DNA from 4 places in the Pseudogulbenkiania sp. AW2-16 genome. Region 2 is predicted to be linked to each of the others. Evidence: predicted binding sites of a transcription regulator. Region 2 holds the regulator's gene; each other region holds the start of a gene.
The links. Region 2 encodes sigma-54, which starts transcription at its own class of promoters, with help from an activator protein. Its sites were predicted from a motif close to CTGGCACGCTTCATGCTT; they were not measured.
Positions count from the first base shown of each region.

Region 1: a site for sigma-54 is predicted at 1,777-1,794, ahead of nirB (nitrite reductase large subunit NirB). Genes of this name have one in related genera too.
Region 3: a site for sigma-54 is predicted at 2,435-2,452, ahead of ABKF58_RS11125 (type II asparaginase). Genes of this name have one in related genera too.
Region 4: a site for sigma-54 is predicted at 2,829-2,846, ahead of glnA (glutamate--ammonia ligase). Genes of this name have one in related genera too.

Region 1 is NZ_CP157668.1:3,851,926-3,856,705, reverse strand. Features, by position in the region: gene ABKF58_RS18600 (bifunctional protein-serine/threonine kinase/phosphatase) at 1-272, shown strand, start outside; gene ABKF58_RS18595 (LysR family transcriptional regulator) at 283-1,167, opposite strand; gene ABKF58_RS18590 (EamA family transporter) at 1,262-1,672, shown strand; gene nirB (nitrite reductase large subunit NirB) at 1,958-4,390, shown strand; gene nirD (nitrite reductase small subunit NirD) at 4,459-4,770, shown strand.
Region 2 is NZ_CP157668.1:1,887,587-1,892,366, forward strand. Features, by position in the region: gene hprK (HPr(Ser) kinase/phosphatase) at 1-541, opposite strand, end outside; gene ptsN (PTS IIA-like nitrogen regulatory protein PtsN) at 534-995, opposite strand; gene hpf (ribosome hibernation-promoting factor, HPF/YfiA family) at 1,113-1,442, opposite strand; gene ABKF58_RS09200 (RNA polymerase factor sigma-54) at 1,510-2,910, opposite strand; gene lptB (LPS export ABC transporter ATP-binding protein) at 2,916-3,644, opposite strand; partial or broken gene ABKF58_RS09210 (LptA/OstA family protein) at 3,909-4,178, opposite strand; gene lptC (LPS export ABC transporter periplasmic protein LptC) at 4,153-4,716, opposite strand; gene kdsC (3-deoxy-manno-octulosonate-8-phosphatase KdsC) at 4,713-4,780, opposite strand, start outside.
Region 3 is NZ_CP157668.1:2,265,632-2,270,411, forward strand. Features, by position in the region: gene ABKF58_RS11115 (2-hydroxyacid dehydrogenase) at 1-813, opposite strand, end outside; gene ABKF58_RS11120 (TIGR03862 family flavoprotein) at 830-2,086, opposite strand; gene ABKF58_RS11125 (type II asparaginase) at 2,612-3,697, shown strand; gene ABKF58_RS11130 (glutathione S-transferase family protein) at 3,882-4,502, opposite strand; gene ABKF58_RS11135 (LysE family translocator) at 4,729-4,780, shown strand, end outside.
Region 4 is NZ_CP157668.1:332,718-337,497, reverse strand. Features, by position in the region: gene glnL (nitrogen regulation protein NR(II)) at 1-579, opposite strand, end outside; gene ABKF58_RS01615 (DUF4124 domain-containing protein) at 677-1,174, opposite strand; gene glnA (glutamate--ammonia ligase) at 1,346-2,764, opposite strand; gene ABKF58_RS01605 (rhodanese-like domain-containing protein) at 3,037-3,492, shown strand; partial or broken gene aroE (shikimate dehydrogenase) at 3,613-4,432, shown strand; gene mtgA (monofunctional biosynthetic peptidoglycan transglycosylase) at 4,432-4,780, shown strand, end outside.

The sequences.
Region 1 (4,780 bases), 2.0 Mb from region 2:
TCGGCACCCCGGAACTGCCGACGCGCTACCGCCCGGATCTGCCGCTGTGGCTGGAAAACGTGCTGCTGAAGGCGGTCGAGCGCGACCCGGCACGCCGTTTCGAGACCGAGGAAGAATTGCTGCTGGCGTTGGAAAAGGGCGACGCGCAGCCGGTTTCCGTGCGCCGCCGCGTGCCGTGGGCCGAGCGCGCGCCGCTCAAACTGTGGCGCGCCATCGCCCTGGTGTCGCTGCTGCTCAACCTGGTGCTGGTGTACCTGCTGCTGGTGTGGTGAGCGGCGGGGCTCAGGCTGCCGTCGCTACGGGCATGTCCAACTCGCGGCAGAACAATTCCGCCAGTTGCCGCGTCAGCGGGTCGCCGTCGCCGTTTTGACGGTAGACGCCGACCGGCATGCCGGGCAGCGGCGGCAGGCTGCCGTCGTTGATGCAGCGGCTGTGGTCGGGCGGCGTGTCCGCCAGCATCGCCGCCACCCCCAGGCCGGCCTCCACCGCCGCCTGGATGGCGGGCAGGCTGGCGCTTTCGAACACGATATGCCAGGGCTGGCCGGCCCGGTTCAGGGTCGCCAGCGTCTGTTCGCGCCACGAGCAGGGGGCACTGAAAATCACCAGCGGCAAGGAGGATGACGACGACGGCAGCACCTTGCCGCGCGCGGCGAACCACGCCAGTGGGCACAGGAACTGGGCGTCCGGCTTCGGCAGCAGGCCGCTGTCGGCCAGTGGCGAACTCACCATGACGTCGAGTTCGCCGGCGTTCATCGCGGCGAACAGCTCCGCCTTCAGCCCCACCGTCACCGACAGGCGCAGTCCCGGATGCACGCTGGCGAAATCCGCCAGCACGCGCGGCAACCGGGTGCCGGTGAAATCCTCCATGATGCCGATGCGGCGGTGCTGCACGCTGGCGGGCAGGCCGCCCAGCCCCGGCACCAACTGGTCGGTCAGTGTCAGCAGGCGCTCGGCGTAGGGCAGCAGCGCCTCGCCGGCCCCGGTCAGCCGGATGCCGCGTGGCGAACGCTCCAGCAGGGGCTGGCCAAGCTGCTGCTCCAGTTTGCGGATCTGCAGGCTGACGGCGGGCTGGGTGCGCTGCAGCATGGTGGCGGCGCGGTTGATGCTGCCATGGCGCACCACGCTGACGAAAGCGCGCAGCAAGGCGGTATCCAGGTCTATAGCCATAAAAATTCCTTATAACCGGCATAGTAAACGACAGTCTACCTATACCCGATTCGGGCCGATAGCATGGAGGCATCCACTTTATAGGGAGTCCATCATGTATCTGTCTGCCTTGTTGCTGGCGGTCGCCGGCTCGGTGATCTACCACTTGTCGCTCAAGCACGTACCGCAAGCGGTGAATCCGTTCCTGACCCTGGCCGTGAGCTACGGCCTGGCCATGCTGCTGTGCCTCGTCGGCATGCTGTTCAGCCCCGGCAGCCGCAGCCTGCTGGCGGTGAACTGGAGCAGCAGCGGCGTCGCGCTCGGCATCCTCGGTATCGAGCTGGGTTTTCTGCTGGCCTACCGCGCCGGCTGGCAGATGGGCGTGGCCTCGCTCAGCGCCAACGTGATCAGCACCCTGGTGCTGCTGCCGCTGGGCTTCTTGCTGTTTCGTGAGCAACCCTCGCTACTGCGCCTGGGCGGGGCCATGGTAAGCCTGGCCGGCTTGTGGTTGATGCTGCAGAAATAGCGGGCGTGACGCACCGTGCACGCTCTTGGTGCGTTGGTGCACTGCAACGTACTGGTCGCAACCGGGCAATGGCCTGGAACCCCCGCCAAAGGGGCATCCTGAAGCTGGCACGGTGCTTGCTAGTAATGCAGCAGACAACAATGCCCGGTTTGCCAATGGCGGTGAAGCGGGTAAGGACAAAGAGGTCCGTTCAACATGGGGGAATCCATGGGAACGGACTTTTTTTATTTGGTCTCGCTGCGGCAAGGGTGAATGCGGCGTAGCCACGATGCTAAGGAGATCCCGATGAACAAACCGAAACTCGTCATGGTAGGCAACGGCATGGCCGGCGTACGCACGCTGGAAGAGCTGCTCAAGCTCATGCCCGACTTCTACGACATCACCGTCTTCGGCGCCGAGCCGCACCCCAACTACAACCGCATCCTGCTGTCGCCGGTGCTGTCGGGAGAACAGACGCTGAAGGAGATCATGCTCAACGAGGTGGAGTGGTACGCCGAAAACGGCATCACCCTGCACATGGGCAAGGAAGTCACCGAGATCGACCGCGTCAAGCGCGTGGTGCGCACCTCCGACGGCACCGAGGCGCCGTACGACCGCCTGCTGCTCGCCACCGGCTCCAACCCCTTCATCCTGCCGGTGCCGGGCAAGGACCTCGACGGCGTGGTGACCTTCCGCGACATCCGCGACGTCAACCTGATGATCGAGGCCAGCCAGAAGTACAAGAAAGCCGTGGTCATCGGCGGCGGCCTGTTGGGCCTGGAAGCCGCCAACGGCCTGATGGCGCGCGGCATGGAGGTGAGCGTGGTGCATCTCGGCGAATGGCTGCTCGATCGCCAGCTCGACCGTACCGCCGCCAAGCTGCTGCAGCAGAGCCTGGAAGACCGCGGCATCGCCTTCCACCTGCAGAAGCAGACCGCCGCGCTGCTCGACAACGGCACCGGCCGCGTTGCCGGCCTGCGCTTCGCCGACGGCGAGGAAATCCCGGGCGACCTGGTGGTGATGGCCGTCGGCATCCGCCCGAACGCCGAGTTGGCCGAAAAATCCGGTCTCTACTGCAACCGCGGTGTGGTGGTGAACGACACCATGCAGACCTACGACCCGCGCGTCTACGCCGTCGGCGAGTGCGTCAGCCACCGCGGCGTGGCCTACGGCCTGGTCGCCCCGCTGTTCGACATGGCCAAGGTCGCCGCCAACCACCTGGCGCACTACGGCATCGGTCGTTACGTGCCGGCCGCCACCTCGACCAAGCTCAAGGTCACCGGCATCGACCTATTCTCTGCCGGCGACTTCATGGGCGACGACGGCACCGAGGCCATCACCCTGTCCGACCCGATGGGTGGCCTCTACAAGAAGCTGGTGCTGAAGGACAACAAACTGGTTGGCGCCTGCCTGTACGGCGACACCGCCGACGGCGCCTGGTACTTCCGCCTGATCCGCGAAGGCAAGTCGGTGGCCGAGATGCGCGACGTGCTGATGCTGGGCGAAGGCGGGCAGGGCGACGTCGGCCACGCCGGCCAGAGCAAAGTCGTCGGCATGCCGGACGACGCCGAAGTGTGCGGCTGCAACGGCGTGTGCAAGGGCACCATCGTCAAGGCGATCCAGGAAAAGGGCCTGTTCACCGTCGACGAGATCAAGAAGCACACCAAGGCCGCCAGCTCCTGCGGTTCGTGCACCGGCCTGGTCGAGCAGATCCTGATCAACTGCGTCGGCGGTGCCGCCGACGTCAAGCCCAAGTCCGAGAAACCGGTGTGCGGCTGTACCGAACACACCCATGGCGGCGTGCGCAAGGTGATCCGCGAACAGCACCTGACCAGCCTGCGCCAGGTGATGGACTTCCTCGAATGGCGCACCCCGGACGGCTGCGCCACCTGCCGCCCGGCGATCAACTACTACCTGATTTCGACCTGGCCGGGCGAAGCCAAGGACGATCCGCAGTCGCGCTTCATCAACGAGCGCGTGCACGCCAACATCCAGAAGGACGGCACCTACTCGGTGATCCCGCGCATGTGGGGCGGCGTCACCAACGCCTCCGAGCTGCGCCGCATCGCCGACGTCGCCGACAAGTACGCCATCCCGATGGTGAAAGTCACCGGCGGCCAGCGCATCGACCTCTTGGGCGTGAAGAAGGAAGACCTGCCCAAGGTCTGGGCCGACCTCGACATGCCGTCCGGCCACGCCTACGGCAAGAGCCTGCGCACCGTGAAGACCTGCGTCGGCTCCGAGTTCTGCCGCTTCGGCACGCAGGATTCCACCCAGATGGGCATCGACCTGGAGAAGGACCTCACCGGCATGTGGAGCCCGGCCAAGGTCAAGCTGGCGGTCTCCGGCTGCCCGCGCAACTGCGCCGAATCGGGCATCAAGGACGTCGGCATCATCGGCGTCGACTCCGGCTGGGAGCTCTACATCGGAGGCAACGGCGGCATCAAGACCGAGGTGGCGCAGTTCCTGGCCAAGGTGAAGACACGCGAGGAAGTGCTGGAACTCTCCGGCGCCTTCCTGCAGCTCTACCGCGAGGAAGCCTTCTACCTCGAGCGCACCGTGCACTACCTGCACCGCGTCGGCCTCGATTTCATCAAGGCCCAGGTGGTCGACAACCTGGAAAACCGCAAGGCCCTGTACGAGCGGCTGCGCTTCGCCCTGTCCTTCGAGAAGGACCCGTGGACCGAGCGCGTCAAGGAAGGTGTCGCCCGTCACGAATTCGAACCGCTCACCGTGTAATGCCAGACCGCCGCGGGAGCACGTTGTCAGCACCCGTGCTCCCGGCACGAATGGACAAGGAGATCAGCATGAACTGGAAAACCGTTTGCACCATCAATGACATCCCGAAGCAGGGCGCCCGCGTCCTCAAGCGCGAGGGTCAGGACGACATCGCCATCTTCCGCGCCGAGGACGACTACGTGTTCGCGCTGGTCGACCGCTGCCCGCACAAGGGCGGCCCGCTGTCGCAGGGCATCATCTCCGGCCACACCGTGGCCTGCCCGCTGCACAACTGGGTGGTCGACCTCAAGACCGGCGAGGCCTGCGCGCCTGATGTCGGCTGCACCGGTCACATCCCGGTACGCGTCGAAGACGGCCAGGTCTCGCTGGACCTGAAATGAGCCGTAACGG
Region 2 (4,780 bases):
CGTCGTCGGCCACCAGGCCGTGACCGCGCGAAATCAGTTCCAGCGCCAGTTCGCTCTTGCCCATGGCCGAATCGCCCATGATCAGCACGCCGATTTCCAGCACGTCGAGGAACACCCCGTGCAGCACGGTCGAGACCGCCAGCGCGCGCGCCAGATAGATGCGCAGCACATCCATCAGGTAGGGGCTCTCCAGCGGCGTGGTCATCAGCGGCACGTTGTGGGTGTGGCAGTAGTCGCGCAGCAGCTTGGGCACCGGCTGACCGTTGGCCACCATCACCACCGACATGCTCTTGTGGAACAGCTGATCCAGCGCGGTCTTGGCGGCCGACTGCTCCAGGCGGTCGAGGTACTCGACTTCGGCCGGGCCCAGCACCTGCACCCGGTTGGGGTGGATGAAGTTGAGGTGGCCCACCAGCGCCAGCAGCGGACGCTGCTCGTCGTTGCCGATCAGGTTGTCGGCTCCGCCGGTCCCGGCAACCCAGCTCAGGTTCAGTTTGTGCTGGTTGTCGTGGTAGAGCTTGCGAACGCTTATGCTAGGCATTGGGAGACCATTCGGTCAGCAGGGTGTAGAGCTCGTCGGCATTCTGGGCGGCGAGCAGCTTCTCGCGCAGTGGCCGGCTGGAGAAAAGTTGGGCCAGTTCCGACAGCACCTGCAGGTGCAGGTCGGTGGCCTGTTCCGGCACCAGCAGCACGAACAGGATCTGTACCGGCTTGCCGTCCGGGGCGTCGAAGGGAATCGCCGATTTGAGGCGGATCAGTACACCGGCCGCCTCTTTCAGACCACGGGCGCGGCCGTGCGGAATGGCCACACCTTGCCCGAGCCCGGTGGAGCCGAGCTTCTCGCGGGCGAACAGGCACTCGAACACTTCACTGCGCGCGATGCCGCGGGTGTTCTCGATCAGGAGGCCTACCTGCTCGAAGACGCGCTTCTTGCTGGCCACGTCGAGGTCGAGCAGGACGTTGTCCCGAGTTAGGATTTTGCCGATCAGGCTCATAGGGGTCTGTTGAGAGCTGCCAAAAACCCGACGATTCTAGTTGCTTTGGTGTGACAGAGAAAGGACTGTGCAAAGCAAAGCGGGAACCTGATGGTTCCCGCTTTATCAATCAAGGGCTTAGAGTGTGGCTTCTGGCGCCGGGGCCGGTGTCGGAATGGCCCGGTGTTCGCTCAGCTTTTCCTTGTGCTTGAGAACCTGTCGATCCAGCTTGTCCATCAGGAGGTCGATGGCGGCGTACATGTCCGACTCGGTGGCTTCGACGTGGATGTCTTTGCCGGAGAGATGGACGTTGACCTCGGCCTTCTGGACCAGCTTGTCCACGGACAGGGTCACCGCCACGTCGATCACGTGGTCGACATGACGGGTAATGCGTTCGAGCTTGCTTTCGATGTAATCACGCAGCGGTTGGGTAACGTCGAGGTGGAGACCGGTTACTTTGAGGTTCATACCTTACTCCTTCTTGTGTTGGCTGCCCGGCGGATGCTGCCGGGCATGCTGATGATTCAATCCAAGGTCAGAGGACCTTGCGCAGATTGACCGGTGGAATCTGCATGGCTTCACGATACTTCGCTACGGTGCGTCTTGCAACCTGTATGCCCTGTTTTGCGAGCTCGTCGGCCAGGGCGCTGTCGGAGAGGGGTTTGGCGCGGTTTTCGGCGTCGATCATCTGGCGGATGTGCGCCTTGATGGCGGTGGCCGAGCACTCGCCGCCGCTGTCCGTTTCCAGTGCGCTGCCGAAGAAATACTTCAGCTCGAACAGGCCGCGCGGGCACAGCAGGTATTTCTGCGTCGTCACACGGGAGACCGTGGATTCGTGCAGTTCCAGCTCATCCGCAATGTCGCGCAGGATGAGTGGACGCATGGCTACTTCACCGTGTTCAAAGAACGCTTGCTGTCTTTCGACTATAGATTCCGCCACTTTCAGGATGGTGTCAAATCGTTGCTGAATATTCTTCACCAGCCATTTCGCCTCCTGTAGACGCGAGCTCATTTCACCGCCGCCGCCGCGGTTTTCGCTGAGCATCTGGGCGTACATCTGGTTGACGCGCAGGCGCGGCACGGCGGCGTTGTTGAGCTCGGCGCGCCAGCGCCCCTTGACGCGGCGCACGGCGATATCCGGGATGATGTAGCGGGTGTCGTCGACGCCGAAACCGGAGGCCGGGCGCGGGTTGAGGCGGGCGATCAGGGACTGGGCCTGCTTCAGTTCGGCGTCGCTGACGTCGAAGAGACGCTTGAGCCGGGTGTAGTCGCGATTGCCGAGCAGGGTCAGGTGCTCGCGGACGATGGCGTGCGCCAGGGCCTTGCCCGGGGTGCTGTCGGGCAGCTGGGCCAGCTGCAGCGCCAGCGACTCGGACAGCGAGCGGGCGCCGACCCCCTGCGGTTCGAACTGCTGCAGCAGTTTCAAACCGAACGCCAGTTCGTCTTCCTCGATGCCCAGTTCCAGCGGCAGCGAGGCGGCCAGTTCCTGCAGGTCGATCGTGAGGTAGCCGTCTTCGTCCAGTTCCTCGATCAAGAGCTGCACGATGGCGCAGTCGCGCTCGGGCAGGGCGATTTCGCCCAGCTGCGCCAGCAGGTGTTCGCGCAGAGTGACCGGGCGCGGCACGTTGGCCATCGGGTCGTAATCGTCGCCGTCTTCTCCGCGCCGGCTGCCGCTGCCCCAGTCGGTGAGTTCGCCGCTGCTGTCCTCGCGTTCCGGTTCCTGGCGCTCGGGCTCGGCCTCGCTGCCGGCGGCCTCGGTCGGCGTGTTGTCGGCGACCGGCTCGTCGCCCCGCTCCAGCAGCGGGTTGTCCTGCAGGAAGCGCTCGACTTCGGTTTGCAGGTCGACGGTGGACAGTTGCAGCAGCCGGATCGACTGTTGCAGTTGCGGGGTCAGCGTGAGCTGCTGCGAGACCTTGAGCTGTAGCGACTGCTTCATGGCGATTACAGGTGGAAATGTTCGCCCAGGTAAACCTGGCGAACTTTTTCATTGTCGACGAGGGCCTGCGGCTTGCCGGAGGCCAGGACTGCACCGTCGCTGATGATGTAGGCGCGGTCGCAGATGCGCAGCGTTTCGCGTACGTTGTGGTCGGTGATCAGTACGCCGATGCCGCGCTCCTTGAGGAAGGAGATGATCTTCTGGATGTCGATCACGGCGATCGGGTCGACCCCGGCGAAAGGTTCGTCGAGCAGGATGAAGCGCGGGCGGGTGGCCAGCACGCGGGCGATCTCGACGCGGCGGCGCTCGCCGCCGGACAGGGCCAGCGCGTTGCTTTCCCGGAGGTGGGCGATGTTGAGGTCGTCCAGCAGCAGCGTCAGTTCCTGTTCCAGCTCCTCGCCCTTGAGGCCGGCGATCTCGAGGATGGCGCGGACGTTTTCGTCCACCGTCATCTTGCGGAAGATCGATGCTTCCTGCGGCAGGTAGCCGAGCCCGAGGCGGGCGCGCTGGTGCATCGGGAAGTGGGTGATGTCCTGCTGGTCGAGCTGGATGCGGCCGTCGTCGGCGCTGACCGGGCCGACGATCATGTAGAAGCTGGTGGTCTTGCCGGCGCCGTTGGGCCCCAGGAGGCCGATCACCTCGCCGCTTTCGATGTTGAGCGAGACGTCCTTGACCACGGTGCGCTTCTTGAAGCGCTTCTTCAGCCCGGTGACGTTCAGTACGCTGGCGTTCATGGCTGCTGTCCGGTGGTTTGCGGTTGCAGGATGACGGTGATGCGGCCCTTGTTGGGACCGGTGGCGGCGCCGCCCTTGACCTGGTAGGTCTGGCTCTGGGTGTTGTAGGTGATGACGTCGCCGATCACCAGGTCTTCGCCGCGCTTGACGCGGGCGTTGCCGGTGAGCACGGCGGTGTTGGTGATGCCGGTGTAGTCGAGGCGGCTGGCCTCGGCCTTCGATGTATTCGTCCTTGCCGTCCATCTTCTGGCGGAAGGTGACCACCTTGCCGGTGGCCTGCACCGTCTGGTTGCCCTTGTCGTCGCGGGTGACGACGACGCGGTCGGCGTTGACGCGCAGCGTGCCCTGCGTCACCACGACGTTGCCTTCCCACACGGTGTGGCCTTTGAGCTGGTCGAGGGTGCCGCTGTTGGCGTTGATTTCGATCGGTTTGCTCTGGTCGGCTTTTTCCGCCAGAGCGGCCGTGGCGCTGCACAGTCCGGCCAGCACGGCCAGCGTCAGGGTGAATTTATTTCGCATAGACGACCCTTGCATTCGAGAGCAGTTTCAGCAGGCCGGCGCGCTGGTCGTAGGTGAAGCCGACCGAACGGGCTACCGACGTGCCGTAATGGATGGTGACCGGGGCCGCGGAGCGGGCCAGACGCTTGTCGAGGTCGACGTACATCACCGAGGTGTCGACGCGGGTTTCCGGGCGCTGCGCGTCGGCCGGCTTGAACAGCGTCACCTGGCGGTCGAAGAAGGCCTGGCGGGTCTTGTTGTTGTAACGACCGGTCTGGCCGCGCACGTCGTACTGCAGCACGCCGGCGGCGAAGACCTGCAGCGTGGGGGCGTCGAAGAACAGGTCGTCCTTGCCCGGGTACTGCCACATGCGCTGGGCGCTGAGCTGGTCTTGTACCTTGCCTGTGGTGTCGTAGCGCAGGGCGGTGAAGTGCTCGGCGACGAATTCGGGCTTGTTCGGGTCGAGCGCGCGCGTCTCCGGCGTCCAGCGCGAGATCTGGTCGAGCCAGAACGTCAAGAGGCCGGTCAGGGCCAGGAGGACGATGGGAAACAGCCGCTGGGCGCGCAGGATCATGCCAGGTACCTGTTCATCACCTCATCGAAGCTGCCCTGGGCCTGCATGATGAGCTCGGAGAGTT
Region 3 (4,780 bases), 380 kb from region 2:
AATGTGCGGGGTGACGGTCACGTTCGGGTGTGTCCACAGCGGGTGCTCCGGGGCCAACGGCTCGCTGGCGAACACGTCGAGCTGGGCAAAGCGCAGCTGGCCGGCGTCGAGCAGAGTGAGCAGGGCCTCCTGGTCGAGTTGGTCGCCGCGGCCGGCGTTGATCAGTGCCGCGCCATGGGGCAGCCGGGCCAGCCGTTCGCTGTCGAGCAGGCCGCGCGTTTCCGGGGTGGACGGCAGCACGCTCACCAGTACGTCGGTCTCGGCCAGCAGAGTGTCCAGCGCCGCGCTGCCGTGCCGGCAGGCGACGTCGGGCAGCTCGCGCGGGCTGCGGCTCCAGCCGGACACGGTGTAGCCCCGCCCGGCCAGGGTGGTGGCGACTACCGCGCCGATGGCGCCCAGCCCCAGCACACCGACGCGGACCTCGTGCGCCAGCCGGGGCGGCTGCGGCTGCCAGCGGTGCTCGGCCTGCTGGCGCTGGTAGATGTCGAACTGGCGCTGGTAGCGCAGCACGCCGTACAGCGCGTACTCCGCCATCTGCTGCGCCATGCCGGCGTCGGTCAGGCGGATCACCGGCAGCGTCGCCGGCAGGTCGGAACGGGCGAGCAGGCGGTCCACCCCGGCGCCGAGCGCGAACACCGCCTCGAGCCGGCGAAAGCGGGCGAAAAACCCTTCCGGCGGATTCCACACCACGGCGTAGCGCACGGCCGCGTTGTCGACCTCCTGTGGCCACACCGCCAGGTCGATATCGGGCAGCGCCTGGCGCAGCAGCAGCGTCAGCTGCTCGGCATCCTGCGGGGCATAGAGATAGAGCATGGCGTTTCCTTCGTTTTCAGATGGGGCGGCGCGTCTGCAGCCACTCCCACACCCCCAATCCGGCGGCGCGGCCGCTGGCGAAGCAGGCGGTGAGCAGGTAGCCGCCGGTCGGGGCTTCCCAGTCCAGCATCTCGCCGGCGCAGAACACGCCGGGCAGTTGGCGCAGCATCAGGCGCTCGTCGAGCGCGGCAAAGGTGACGCCGCCGCCGCTGCTGATGGCCTCGTCGAGCGGGCGCGGCGCGATGAGCTTGACCGGCAGCGCCTTGATCGCCGCCGCCAGTCGCTGCGGATCGTTCATGGTGTCCTTGTCCAGGCACTCGCGCAGCAAGCCCATCTTCACGCCCTTCAGCCCGACGCGGCTTTGCAGGTGGCTGGACAGGGAGCGCGAGCCGCGCGGGTGCGCCACCTCCGCGGTGACGCGCGCCAGGTCCTTGCCCGGCGCCAGGTCGAGGTGGATGGTGGCGCTGCCGTGCGCGGCGATGGCGTCGCGCAGAGGGGCGGAAAAGGCGTAGATCAGGCTGCCCTCGACGCCACCCCCGGTGACGACGAATTCGCCCTGCTTGCGCTGCTCGCGGCCGTCCGCGTCGGTGAAGCTCAGCACCACCGATTTCAGCGGCTCACCGGCGAAGCGGCTGCGGAAGTGCTCGCTCCAGCCGACGTCGAAGCCGCAGTTGGACGGCACCAGCGGGCAGACCTCGACGCCGCGTTCGGCCAACCTTGGCAGCCATGCCCCGTCCGAGCCCAGCTTGGCCCAGCTGCCGCCGCCCAGTGCCAGCAGTACGGCGTCGGCGCGCACCCTCTTGTCGCCTTCCGGCGTGCTCAGCAGTAGGGCGCCGTCGGCGCTCCAGCCCTGCCAGCGGTGGCGCACGTGGATACGTACGCCGGCTTCGCGCAGGCGCTGCAGCCAGGCGCGCAACAGCGGCGCGGCTTTCATCGCGGTGGGAAACACCCGCCCGGACGAGCCGACGAAGGTGTCGATGCCCAGGCCGTGCACCCATTCGCGCAGTTGCTTACCGCCGAAGGCCTGCAGCCAGGGCCGCAACTGCTCGCTGCGGCTGCCATAGCGAGACAAGAACGGCTCGGCAGGCTCGGAGTGGGTGATGTTCATGCCGCCGACGCCGGCCAGCAGGAACTTGCGCCCGACCGAGGGCATGGCGTCGTAGACGTCGACCTGCGCGCCTTGCCGGCTCAGCACTTCGGCCGCCATCAGTCCGGCCGGACCGCCGCCGACGATGGCGACGCGGCGGCTCGGGCCTGTTGCTGTCGTGGTCATCGTCGGCGCTCCGTGGTGGCGGGCGGCATGGCGGCGTGTGTCATCGCTTCTGGTCCTGGCTATGGCTGGTGAATGGCGGGCGGCGACGGCAGCCGCTAACGCCTTGTTTTGGCGGGCAAAGGCAAGCGTTACGTGGCGTCCCTGCCCGAGAGGGGCTGATTGTCACAGAAACGTCGTCAAAACCCAAGCTAGGCCGCCGCCGGCCGCCGCCGCCCTTGTGCGGGTGTGGTGTTCGGATTTCCGTGCGCTAATGCCTTGGAAAGTACGGCGTTCCGTCAGTTTGTTGCGGTGGTCGGAATTTGTTCGATAAAAATCAATGGGTTGGGTTTTGGTTTGTCTGGTCGCGGGCTGGCCCGATTCCTGCTGAATAGCGACCCGGGCTAGAACATGGCAGCAGGTCGCAAGAACCTGCGCCGCTTGCCGGGGGCGCACCGCCTGCCGCCATCGAGGCGGCCGTGGCGACCCCGCCTCTACCGGTCGGGGCGAATCACGCTCTGGCCACGATGAATCCTCAAAGGAGAGAACATGTTTGTCGATAAACGCTTTGCTCGCGCTGCCGCCCTGCTGGCTTGCTCCGCCGTCTTTTCCTTCGCCCACGCCGAAGACGCCGCTCCGGCCAAGCTGCCCAACGTGGTGATCCTGGCCACCGGCGGCACCATCGCCGGCACCGGTGCTTCCACCACCACCACCATCGGCTACACCGCCGCCAAGGTCGGTGTCGACAAGATGATCGAAAGCGTGCCGGAACTGAAGAAGGCCGCCAACGTGCGTGGCGAACAGGTGGTTCAGATCGCCAGCGAAAGCATGACCAACGACGTCTGGCTGAAGCTCGCCAAGCGCGTCAACGAACTGCTGGCGCAGAAGGATGTCGACGGCGTGGTCATCACCCACGGCACCGATACCATCGAAGAAACCGCCTACTTCCTCGACTTGACGGTGAAGAGCAAGAAGCCGGTGGTGATCGTCGGCTCCATGCGCCTGTCCACCGCGATCAGCGCCGACGGCCCGATCAACCTGTACAACGCCGTGCTGCTGGCCGGAAGCAAGGAAGCCGTCGGCAAGGGCGTGCTGGTGACGCTGAACGACCAGATCAACGCCGGCCGCGATGTCACCAAGACCAATACTTCCACCGCCGACACCTTCAAGACGCCGGAACTGGGCTTCCTCGGCTACATGCAGGACAACAAGCCGCACTTCTACCGTCTGCCGGTACGCAAGCACACCGCCGAGACCGAGTTCGACGTCAGCAAGCTCGACAAGCTGCCGCAAGTCGACATCGTCTACGGCTACGCCAACATGAACCGCGTGGCGCTGGACGCCGACGTCGCCGCTGGTGCCAAGGGCATCGTCCAGGCCGGCGTGGGTGACGGCAGCATGGCCGCTCAGATGCTGCCCGCCTTCCGCGAAGCCCGCCAGAAAGGCGTCATCGTGGTACGCAGCTCGCGCGTGGGTTCCGGCATCGTCGCCCGCAACGGCGAAGTGAACGACGACAAGGAAGACTTCGTCGTATCCGACACGCTGAACGCGCAGAAGGCCCGTATCCTGCTGATGCTGGCCATGACCAAGACCAACGACACCAAGAAGATCCAGCAGATGTTCTACACCTACTGAGCGGCGCTTCGCCCGGTCACAAACAGCAGCCCGCGGGCTGCTGTTTTTTATTGGCGGGAAGCCAGTCCGGCGCGGCAAAAGGTTGGCCGAAGATTGCCCGTGCAGGCCCGGGAGTGCGCCGCACGCCGTCTGCAATAGCGAGACGTGCCGGCTGGGGAGGCAGGGAAAAAGGTATCGACACGCCTCAGGATAGAGGGAGTTGCAGCGCCTCGGTGCTGGCGGGGCGCGCACGCAAGGCGGCGTACCAGCGCTCCAGTTGCGGGCGGGACGTGCGCTCCAGCGGTAGGTTGAGCCAGAGATGCACGCTGCAACCGAGCACGATGTCGGCCATGGTGAAGCGCTCGCCGTTCAGCCAGGTGTGCCCGGCCAGCTGCTGCTCGAGCAGGCCGGCCAGCCGGTCGACCTTCACGCGCGCGGTGTCGATCGCGTCCTGGTTGCGCTGCTCCGGGGCCACGCGCAGCAGGTTGTAGATCGCCGGCACCAGGGCCGGGTTGAACACCGTGGCCTGCCAGTCCATCCAGCGGTCGGCGTCGGCGCGCTGCTGCAGATCGTCCGGATACAGGCTGCCGTGGCCGTACTTGGCGGCCAGATAGCGCACGATGGCGTTCGATTCCCACAGGGTGAAGCCGTCGTCGTCGATTAGCGGGATGGTGCCGTTCGGGTTGCGTGCCAGGAATTCCGGCGTGTCGAGCCCGCCGAACGGGCCGCCGGCGTCGATGCGCTCGAACGGCAGCCCCAGTTCGGCCGCGCACCAGACCACCTTCTTGACGTTGAGCGAGTTGAGCCGTCCCCAGATTTTCAGCATGCCTTGGTCCTTTCGTGGTGGATTCGGCCATTGTAGCCCGAAACCGCTGGACGGCTTCGGGCGAGGGTTCAGGGCCGCGGCTTGCCCTGCGCCGTGATGACCACGTTGCCGTACGTCAGCTTTTTGTCATGGGCCTTGTGTGGCATTCTGGAGAGAATGGGCGCAGCAGCCCGAATTGCCACCTTCAGGGCACCTGTTGCTTGGCCCTCGAGCCGAGGAGTTACCGATGGTTGCCGTTCCCGATCTCTTGCTTTTTGCCGGTGCCTCCCTGCTGATGG
Region 4 (4,780 bases), 1.6 Mb from region 2:
GTGGCGGCGATGCGGCGCCAGCAGGCGGTCCACCAGCGACTGCAGCCGGAGCGCCTCCTCCTTGATGACTTCGGTGTATTCCTTGAGATCGTCGCGTTCGCCCAGCTCGTGCTCCAGCAGTTGCGCCGCGCCGCGAATGCCGCCCAGCGGGTTCTTGATCTCGTGTGCCAGGTTGCGGATCAGTTCGCGGTTGGCCTGCTGCTGCAGCAGCAGTCGTTCTTCGTTGGCGATTTTCAGCTGCTGGTCGAGCGGGCGCAGCTCCACCAGCGCGCGCGAACCGTCGTTGTCGATCGGCGTGATCGACAGGGCGACGTGCAGCGGCTGCTCGTTGTGCAGCAGTTTCAGTTCGAGGTCGTGTTCGATGAAACTGACGTTGTTCTTGAACGCGGTATCCAGCGCCTGCTTCAGCGCTGCACTGTTTTGGAACAGTCCGGTCAGTTGATGGCGCAGCAGTTCGCGCCGTCCCAGTGCCAACAGGTTTTCACTGGCGGGATTGACGTAGTCGAGCGAACCGTCGGTCCGCACGATCAGCACCGGGGTGTCGAGCAGTTCGAGCCCGGCAAAGCTGGATGGTGTCATGGAAATCCGGTCGTGAAGAGTGTGTCCGCTATCCGTATAGCAATATCCACGCCAGCGCTGCAAGCGGACCCAAGCCTCTTTACCGGAATGCTATGCCTTATTTTGGTGCATTGGAAGCGGACTGCCCCAACTCGCGCCGCAAGGCTTCCACGTTCTTCTGGTGCTCGGTGACCTGGTTCTGCAGTTGCTGCACCCGGTCGAGGTATTTCTGGTAGTTGCGCTCGTTGCCAAGCCGGGTGGCCCGGCCTTCCTCCAGCGCCTTCTGGGCCTCGGCCAGCGCCTTCTGCTCGTTGGCCAGCTCCTGTTCCAGGATCTTGCGCCGGCCGTTGTCGCGCTGCTGCTGGGTGGCGTTGTCGACGTTGGGATAGCGGCCGCTGCTGAAGGGCGGCGTGCTGGGAGTGGTGGACGGCGCCGAGCTGCTCGACTTCGCCTCCTCGCTCGAATACGTCGACAACGGCGACAATTTCACCGGCACGCCGCCTTTCATCGGGGTATTCGAGAAGGTGACGTGACCGCTGGGGTCGACGTACTTGTAGATGGTCTGCGCCTGCGCCAGGCTGCACGCCAACAACAGGCCGAAAATCATGGTCTTCATGGGTGGGGGGAAACCTGCATGGTCTATCCTGATAGGTGATTTCATCATAAGCAAATCCGCGTCATCCGTCACATGGGGATAAGCCGGCGCCCGCCGGCGGGCCGTGCAGCTGGGCAGAAAAACAAAAAACGGCAGCCGAGGCTGCCGTTCGATTCGGGTACGGGCCGTGAATTACAGGCTGTAGTACATCGAGAATTCCACCGGGTGGGTGGTCATGCGGGTCAGGTTCACTTCCTGCATCTTCAGTTCGATGTAAGCGTCGATCCACTCGTTGGAGAACACGCCACCACGGGTCAGGAACTCACGGTCGGCGTCCAGCGCGGCCAGGGCTTCGTCGAGCGAGGCGCACACGGTCGGGATCAGCTTGTCTTCTTCCGGCGGCAGATCGTACAGGTTCTTGTCGGCGGCATCGCCCGGGTGAATCTTGTTCTGGATGCCGTCCAGACCGGCCATCATCAGCGCGGCAAAGCACAGGTACGGGTTGGCCAACGGATCCGGGAAGCGGGCTTCGATACGACGGCCTTTCGGGCTGGCCACGTGCGGGATACGGATCGAGGCGGAGCGGTTCTTGGCGGAGTAGGCCAGCTTCACCGGCGCTTCGTAGTGCGGAACCAGACGCTTGTACGAGTTGGTGCCCGGGTTGGTGATGGCGTTCAGCGCCTTGGCGTGCTTGATGATGCCGCCGATGTAGTACAGGGCGGTTTCGGACAGGCCGGCGTAGCCGTCACCGGCGAACAGGTTCACGCCGTCTTTCCAGATCGACTGGTGCACGTGCATGCCCGAGCCGTTGTCGCCGACGATCGGCTTCGGCATGAAGGTGGCGGTCTTGCCGTAGCTGTGGGCCACGTTGTGCACCACGTACTTCAGGATCTGGGTCCAGTCGGCACGCTGGGTCAGGGTGCTGAACTTGGTGCCGATTTCGTTCTGGCCGGCGGTAGCCACTTCGTGGTGGTGCACTTCGACCGGCACGCCCAGTTCTTCCAGCAGCAGCACCATGGCGGAACGCAGGTCTTGCGAGGAGTCGACCGGCGGAACCGGGAAGTAGCCGCCCTTCACGCCCGGACGGTGGCCCATGTTGCCGCCTTCGAACTGTTCGGCGGACGCCCAGGCAGCTTCTTCAGCCTGGATCTTGACGTGGCAGCCGGACATGTCGGCGCCCCAGGTCACGGAGTCGAACACGAAGAATTCCGGTTCCGGACCGAAGTAGGCGGTGTCACCGATGCCGGAAGCCTTCAGGTAGGCTTCTGCGCGCTTGGCGATGGAGCGCGGGCAGCGGTCGTAGCCCTTGCCGTCGGCCGGGTCGATCACGTCGCAGGACATGAACACGGTCGGCTCGTCGTAGAACGGGTCGATCTTGGCCGTGGCCGGGTCGGCCATCAGCAGCATGTCGGAAGCCTGGATACCTTTCCAGCCGGCGATCGAGGAGCCATCGAAAGCGTGGCCGTGCTCGAACCACTCTTCGCCGTCATCGAGGACGACGTGGGCCGGGATGGAAACGTGCTGCTCTTTACCGCGGGTATCGGTAAAGCGAAGATCTACAAATTTGACGTCGTTGTCCTTGATCAGTTTCAAAACGTCTGCAACCGCCATGGTGTTCTCCTGTTGGGCTACGTGCATCAGAGTATGCGTTGTACTAAGGGTTTGCGACTAAAACTAGCAGGAAGCGTGCCAGCCCGTTCCGGCGGGCTTGCCCATTGTGGCACAAGCCTCGCCGGACTTGCACGTGCCATGGCAGGCTCCGGTTTGGTGCGTCACATTATTGCCATGCTCGATATTGGTGCATTCGGCATGGTTTGCGCCGGAGCGGGGCTTTCCCGATAATCACTGTAAACAAATAATGTAATCCCCTTGCAAGGAGAGTGATGATGAGCAAGATCAACGAGATTCTGCACCGGGCCGGCGAGCGCGGCAGTTCCCAAGGGTTGCCTTATGCCGGCGCGGTGACGCCGGATGAGGCGTATGAACTGTTGCAGGGCATTCCCGAAGCGGTGCTGGTCGACGTGCGCAGCCAGGCCGAATGGCAGTTCGTCGGTGTGGTGCCCGACGCGCTGCGCATCGAATTGCGCAGCTTTCCCGGCATGGTGCCCAACCCGAATTTTGCCAATCAGCTGATGCAGCAGGTGGACAAGGAAAAGGTCGTGCTGTTCCTGTGCCGTTCCGGTGCCCGCTCCGACGAAGCCGCGCGCCTGGCCACGGCGTCGGGCTACGCCACGGTCTACAACGTGCTGGAAGGATTCGAGGGCGACAAGGACGCCGAGCAGCACCGCGGCCGGATCAATGGTTGGAAAGGGCGTGGTTTGCCCTGGATTCAGGGATAAATGGTTGATGTTTGTCGGGCTTCGCGGCAAAGTGCAGAGTTGAAAGAATTACCATTAATGACATCGCCGCGCGCTGCAAGCGTATTGGCCGTCGTTGAGCAATATCGAGAAAGCAGAATCATGACCGACCGTTACGCCGTCATCGGCAACCCCATCTCCCACAGTCAGTCTCCGTTCATCCATACGGAGTTCGCCCGCGCCAGCCAGCTCGACATCCAGTACGAGAAGCTGTTCGCCGAACTCGACAAGTTCGATCAGGTCGTCGCCGAGTTCGTCGCGGCGGGCGGCAAGGGCATGAACGTCACCCTGCCGTTCAAGGGCAACGCCTATCGCATGGCAACCGAACTGACCGCGCGCGCGCGCCGCTGAGGCGGTGAACACCCTGACCTTCCGCGACGGCAAGGTCTACGGCGACAACACCGACGGCGTCGGTCTGGTGCGCGACATCGTGGAAAACCTCGACTTCCCGATCGCCGGTCAGCGCGTGCTGATCCTGGGCGCGGGTGGCGCGGTGCGCGGTGTGCTGGCGCCGATCCTGGAGCAGAAGCCGGCCGCGCTGACCATCGCCAACCGCACCCTGATCAAGGCCGAGGCGCTGGCGCACCAGTTTGCCGCCTGGGGCGAGATCAACGCCACCGGATATGAAGGACTGGAAGGCAAGACCTTCGACCTGGTGATCAATGCCACCTCGACCAGCCTCAGCAACGAGCTGCCGCCGGTCCCGTACGGCGTGTTCACCGCCCGCACCCTGGCCTACGACATGGTTTACAGCAAGGGCCTGACGCCGTTCCTGAAGCGCGCCCAGTCGGAAAACGCCGGCATGCTGGCCGACGGCTTGGGCATGCTGGTCGAGCAGGCCGCCGAATCGTTCTCGATCTGGCACGGCGTGCAGCCGGAAACCCGCAAGGTCACCAACATGCTGCGAGACGTGCTGGCCTGATGCGTCTCCTGCTCAAGATCGGGGCGGCCCTGGTGGCCGCCCTTGTGCTGTATAACCTGTGGATTTTCGGGCACGTGCTGTACTGGCGCACCAACAACCCGTCCGCCAGCGCCTTCATGAACGAGCAGCTGGCGCGCCTGCAGGAAGAGAACCCGGACGCCGAGCTGCACCACAAGTGGGTGCCGTATCAGCGCATTTCGGCCAACCTCAAGCGCGCCATCATCGCCGCCGAGGACGCCAAGTTCGTCGACCACGAGGGCTTCGACTGGGACGGCATCGAGAGTGCCTTCGAGAAGAACATGAAACGGGGCAAGATTGTCGCCGGCGGCTCGACCATCAGCCAGCAAC